DNA from 2 places in the Mesorhizobium sp. P3_A9 genome. Region 2 is predicted to be linked to the other one. Evidence: riboswitches for the same ligand, from Rfam matches in the RefSeq annotation. Region 2 holds a riboswitch; the other holds the start of a gene.
What was found. A riboswitch is a leader RNA that binds a small molecule or an ion and turns the genes downstream of it on or off. The one in region 2 is predicted to bind cobalamin.

Region 1: linked by a shared signal. The riboswitch ahead of AC1DX0_RS20825 (CbtB domain-containing protein) and the one ahead of AC1DX0_RS17415 (DUF1636 family protein) in region 2 are both predicted to bind cobalamin.

What each region holds. Positions count from the first base shown of each region.
Region 1 covers NZ_JBFUGJ010000163.1:5,861-8,840, forward strand. The annotation lists gene cobU (bifunctional adenosylcobinamide kinase/adenosylcobinamide-phosphate guanylyltransferase) at 1-358, opposite strand, end outside; gene AC1DX0_RS20820 (CbtA family protein) at 351-1,160, opposite strand; gene AC1DX0_RS20825 (CbtB domain-containing protein) at 1,176-1,355, opposite strand; cobalamin riboswitch at 1,389-1,586, opposite strand; gene AC1DX0_RS20830 (aromatic ring-hydroxylating oxygenase subunit alpha) at 1,745-2,914, shown strand; gene AC1DX0_RS20835 (MFS transporter) at 2,919-2,980, opposite strand, start outside.
Region 2 covers NZ_JBFUGJ010000116.1:11,795-14,874, forward strand. The annotation lists gene AC1DX0_RS17405 (NADH-quinone oxidoreductase subunit A) at 1-99, opposite strand, end outside; gene AC1DX0_RS17410 (winged helix-turn-helix domain-containing protein) at 432-1,631, shown strand; cobalamin riboswitch at 1,661-1,866, shown strand; gene AC1DX0_RS17415 (DUF1636 family protein) at 1,906-2,334, shown strand; gene cobW (cobalamin biosynthesis protein CobW) at 2,337-3,080, shown strand, end outside.

The DNA of each region.
Region 1 (2,980 bases), on a different contig from region 2:
ACCAGGGGCCGCGCGGCCGCGACAGCAAATCCGCCAGCCGCCGGCATTCCAGCTCGAGATCGTGATCTGCCAGCATGTGATTGGTCAGCCACAGCGTCAGGCAGTCGACAAGCACCGGTTGGTTGTCGGGTAACGCCGCCAGCGCGCCCGCGAGGTCGAGCGGTGCGTCGATGGTCGTCCAGCCCTCGCCGCGCCGTGAACGGTGCAGCGCGATGCGCTCACGCATCTCGTCGTCATAGGCTTCAGCTGTGGCGATATAGGCCCATGGCGAGGGCAACGCCGTCGCCAGGGTTTCGGCGTGCGCGCTCTTGCCCGAGGCACCGCCGATGATGAAGGTCAGCTTGCTGCGATCAGGCAAAGCTGTCGCGCAGGCTYGTRGCSGTMCCSGTGAAGCGTCCGCGCACCACGCCGACGACAGCYCCAAGCACCAGCCAGAACACCAGATTGGTCACCGTCACCGCCACCACGAACTGGTGGTGCAGGCCTTCCGGGATCGGTGTTTCGAAGCTGTCGGGCTGCGGCGCGCCGACAATGTGCGGAGCGACGATCAGCGCTACGCCAAGGATGGCCAGCGGCAGCGACTTGCGGAAGGCGATCAGGCCGAGCCCGATGGCGGTCGCTATCACGGTTGCCACCCACCATATCTGGCGCTGCGTGAGGTCGGCCGCCGGCATGGCCGGCAGTTCCGGCGGCAGGCCGAGGCCAGGCGCCAGTGTGAACACGGCAAAGCCGGCCAGACCCCAGAACACGCCCTGGCGCCAATTGCCGATGCCGCCGGCGAATTCCGAAACCGCGACCAGGATCAGCGCGAAGCCGATGCCGGTGACGACATTGGACACGACGRTGAAGGCYAAGCGCTCGAAGCCYTCGGCCGGCGCCCAGCCRTCGTCTTCGGCCGGAGCSGCKGCRTCGGCCGGRGCCGGRGCGGCAGTGCTCATGGCGTTCGATGCCGCAGGAGCGGCAGAGCTCATTGCGTTGCCGCTGGCGGCATCAGTCGGCGCCGCGGCGTGTTCATGCTTATGGCCGCCTTCGGCCTGTTCGTAGACTTCCGCCTTGAGGATCAGCGGCACGGTGGCATAGGCCTGCATGCAGGCGAGGACGACGCCGGCCACGAGCCCTGCGATCGCCGCGATGAACACGACGTTGCGAAACAGATTCATGATGTCAGATCCTCGTCAGTGGCAGGGAAACGCCATCGAATGGCGGTTGTCATGACCGGCATTGTGGACCGCATCGATATGCGAGAAGCCGACAAAGCCGATGATGAAGGTGCCGAGCAGCGCGGCAAGTGCCAGCTGCATGAAGCGCGACTGCGAGGAGACGGAGGCGCCGAGGGAGACGGAAGCAGTAGTCATATCTTGTCCTTTCACCCTCCACCCGAGGGCCTGTCAGTTTTGCCGTCGCCGGCAGGTCTCCTGGCTCGCGGATCAGCGCCCTTCTCCACCTTCCCGAAGACGAATCTTCAGTGGCATATGGAGAGGACTACCGCACACAGTTGCGGGGGCAGCCACGGCATTGGGCAACAAACGAGCCCGCACCGCATTCCCTCTTGGCTCCAAAACGGAACCGACGACTGTATGACTATAGGGAAAATCACGACACGCGGCAAACCAAATTCCGCCGGCAATCAGCGCGATTGCGCCATGCCGACAAGTCCAGTGGTCCTGGGCACGACAATTGACAATCATGCTGGCCGGGTGTCGGCTGGCGTCCTCACAGGAAGCCAGCGATGCAGCCCCCAGCTATGCAGCCCAATGCCAGCGAGCGCGATCCCTATAACGGCCTGACCCGGGCCGAACCGACGCTGCCCTCATCGGCCTATTGGGATGCGGCAGCCTATCAACGGGACCTTGATGCCATCTGGTACAAAAACTGGCTGCTCGTCTGTCGCGAGGCCGATCTGGCCCAGCCGCTGGCCTTCCGCCGATTCCGCATCGGCACGCAGGACATCCTCGTGCTGCGCGACGACACCGGCGAGCTGCGCGCCTTCCACAACACCTGCCGGCATCGCGGCTCGCAGCTTTGCCAGGAGAGCGAGGGCCGGCTGAAGGCACGGCTGATCACTTGCCCCTATCATGCCTGGTCCTATTCGCTGCGCGGCGACCTCGTGCGCGTGCCGTCGAAATCGCTACCGGCCGGCTTCGACAAGGCCGACCACCCGCTCTATCGCGTCGCGCTGTCGGTGTGGCGCGGCTTCGTGTTCATCAATCTGCAGGAGGATGCCGCCGGCTCGGCGCAGGCATCCTTTGATCCCGCCTCCGGCAATCTCGGCAACTGGCCGTTGGAAACGCTGGTCTCGGGCCATGTGCTGCGCAAGGTGATGAACTGCAACTGGAAGATTTTTTGGGAAAACTTCAACGAGTGCCTGCACTGTCCGGGGGTGCACAAGGACCTGTCGCGGCTGGTGCCGATCTATGGCCGCGGCCTGATGAGCCGGCACGACGATCCCGAATGGTCCCGCCACGCCGACAATGACGCGCCGGAGTTTTCTGGCGGCCTGCGCGCCGGCGCTGAGACATGGTCGCGCGATGGCCAGGCGCATGGGCCGGTCTTCCCGGGGTTGACGCAAGCCGAACGTGCCGCCGGCCAGACCTACGCCACCAGCCTGCCCTCGATGTTCATCGTCGGTCATGTCGATTATGTCAGGACCGTGCGCCTGGTGCCGCTCGGCCCCGAACAGACGGAGCTTGTCGCCGAATGGCTGTTCGCGCCCGACGCGCTGGCCGCGACCGACATCGACAACATCGTTGCCTTCGGCACACAGGTGCTGGAAGAGGATGCGGCGATCTGCGAGGTCAACCAGAGGGGCCTGCGCTCGATGCGCCACGAAGCCGGCGTGCTCATGCCCGAGGAATACGACCTGCACCGTTTCCACAACTGGGTGCGCGAGCGCCACGCAGCGCTTTCGCCGTGATCCTTCACAAAGACTTCGGCAGATACCGCCAGGTGACAAAGCCGCAAACCGCCGCCAGCAGGCTGA
Region 2 (3,080 bases):
AGCCACCAGGAACGGTGCGGCCAGCAGCGCCAGGCCGACGACCAGTGCCACGCCGATGAACAGGACGATGGGCAGGTACGAACTGAGGAGTGCGTTCATGCAGCGGTTTCCGTTGGCGCCAATCCACTTTGATTACAGCACCGGACCTTAATGCGGAAGCGTGACAGTTTAACCGCTGAACCGTTTTAAGGGGCCTATGCTGCAACGCGGCGAGGGTTAGCGCAGCACTTCCAGCGAAGCAAGTCAAACCTTGTTCAAAACGCAGTGCTGGACGGCATATCCGAAGAAACTGGTCCGATCCGCTCTTGTTTGATTTCCTTCACTTTTTACTCCACTTTTCTCTCCTGACAGGGTTGCCGCCAAAACCCTGCTAGCATGAGCTGGAATCACCCGTCAGAACCTCGGTTCAACAAGCCCTCAGAGTCCGCCGAATGAAGGAAAAGATCTCGCTCGCCACCGCCCGGCGCATCGCGCTCGCCGCTCAAGGGTTTCTTGATCCGCGCCCAAATGGCACACCCGACCGCCGCCACTTCGCCCGTGTGCTCTCCCGCACCGGCCTGCTGCAGATCGATTCCGTCAGCGCGGTGGTGCGCGCGCATTATATGCCGCTCTATTCGCGCCTTGGCCCCTACCCGCTCGCTCTGCTCGACAATGCTGCGGTGACGCGCAAGCGCACGGTCTTCGAATACTGGGCGCATGAGGCGTCGTTCCTGCCGGTCGAGACCTATCCGCTGATGCGTTGGCGCATGCAGCGCGCCGAGCAAGGCGACGAAATGTATCTGGGATTGGCCAAATGGGGCCGCGAGCACGCCGCCTATATAGAAGAGATCTACCGCGCGGTCGCCGAGCGCGGCCCGATCGCTGCTTCAGCACTCGAAGGTCAGAAGGGCTCGGGCGGCTGGTGGGGCTGGAGCCATGCCAAGCACGCCTTCGAATGGCTGTTCTGGGCCGGGCGCATTACGACGGCGCACCGCCGTGGCTTCGAACGCTTCTACGACCTGCCGGAGCGCGTGCTGCCGCAGGCGATCCTCGATCTGCCGGTGCCGGCCGCCGAGGACGCGCATCGCGAATTGCTGCGCATTTCCGCCCGCGCCCACGGCATCGCGACATCAAGCGACCTGCGCGACTATTTCCGGCTGTCGCCAGCCGACATGAAGGGGCGGCTGGAGGAACTGGTCGAGACCGGCGAGTTGGTGCCGGTGCGTGTCGAAGGCTGGGACAAGCCGGCTTACCTTCACAGGGACGCCCGTTTGCCCCGAAAAATCGAGGCCCGCGCCTTGCTGGCGCCGTTCGATCCTGTTGTCTTCGAGCGGTCGCGCTCGGAGCGGCTGTTCGATTTCCACTACCGCATCGAGATCTACACACCGGCCGAAAAGCGGCAATACGGCTACTACGTCCTGCCCTTCCTGCTCGGCGACCGGATCGTGGCACGCGTCGACCTCAAGGCAGACCGGCCGGCCAGCGTCCTGCGCGTCCATGCCGCCTACTCCGAGCCCGGCGCACCGCCTGAAACAGCGGCAGAACTCTTCGAGGAACTGAAGCAGATGCAGGGCTGGCTCGGGCTCGAGCGCATGGAAGTGACGCCGGCCGGCGATTTGGGGCCGGCGCTGGCCGACATGGCGGTGTCGTAAGCTCGCGTTGACACCGCTACCCGCAAAAGCCTAAATCCGGTTCAGACGGTCCCTTGCCCGCAACGGCAAGGGCTAAGAGGGAATGCGGTGCGGGATTTCGATCTCAAATCCGCGGCTGTCCCCGCAACTGTAAGCGAAGAGCCAAGGCCGAAAGCCACTGGGAGGTTCCCGGGAAGGCGGCTACCGAAGGCGATGACTCGCGAGCCAGGAGACCTGCCGTCTGCGACAGAAGAATCCGATCGCCCGGCGGGTTTCCGGGCAAGGAGCCCGGTTTTTGGACCAGAACAGCAGTTTTTCGGCTGGCACAGCGGATATTCCGTCCGCCAACAGTGATGCTTTGGCCGGCGTCACCATCATTGTCTGCGCCTCCTGCCGCGATGAGACCGGCTCGGATGCCCATCCGCGTGCCGGCGAACTTTTGGCTGAGGACACGCGCCGTGCAGCGTCTGACGACCATATCCGCGTGCGCACGGTCGAATGCCTCGGCAATTGCAAGCGTCGGCTCAGCGCCGCCATCCTGCGCGACGGCTGCTGGAGCTATGTGTTTGGCGACCTGACCCTGACCAGTGGCGCCGACCTCGTCACCGGCGCAAAGCTCTTCGCCACGTCAACGGACGGCCTCATCCCATGGCGCGGCCGGCCCGATTCGCTCAAGCGCGGCCTCGTGGCCCGCATTCCACCCCTCGACATGCTGAAGGACTAACCATGACCGCTTCCGTCTCCCGTGTTCCCTGCACTGTCGTCACCGGCTTCCTTGGCGCCGGCAAGACGACGCTGGTCCGCCATCTCCTGGAAAACGCCGGCGGCAAGCGCATCGCCATCATCGTCAACGAGTTCGGCGATATCGGTATCGACGGCGAGATTTTGAAAGGCTGCGGCATCGACACGTGCCCGGAAGAAAACATCGTCGAACTGGCCAATGGCTGCATCTGCTGCACCGTCGCCGACGATTTCGTGCCGGCGCTCGACAAGATCCTGTCGCTGACGCCGAAGGTCGACCATATCCTGATCGAGACCTCGGGCCTCGCTCTGCCCAAGCCGCTGGTCCAGGCTTTCCAGTGGCCGACGGTGAAGAGCCGTGTGACCGTCGACGGCGTCATTGCGGTTGTCGATGGCCCGGCGCTTGCCGAAGGCCGCGTCGCCAACGACATGGACGCCTTGCAGGCGCAGCGCGCCGGGGATGACAGCCTCGACCATGACGACCCGGTCGAGGAGGTGTTCGAGGACCAGATCGCCTGCGCCGACCTGATCATCCTGTCGAAGAGCGACCTGATGGACGCCGCCGGCTCGGCCCGCGCCAATGCCATCATTGGCGAACACTCCGCCCGAGCCGTGAAGATCGTGCCGACGTCGTATGGCAAGGTCGACCCCTCGGTGCTGCTCGGCCTCGGGCTCGCCGTCGAGGACGACATCGAAAACCGCAAGTCCCATCATGACGGCGCGTTCGAC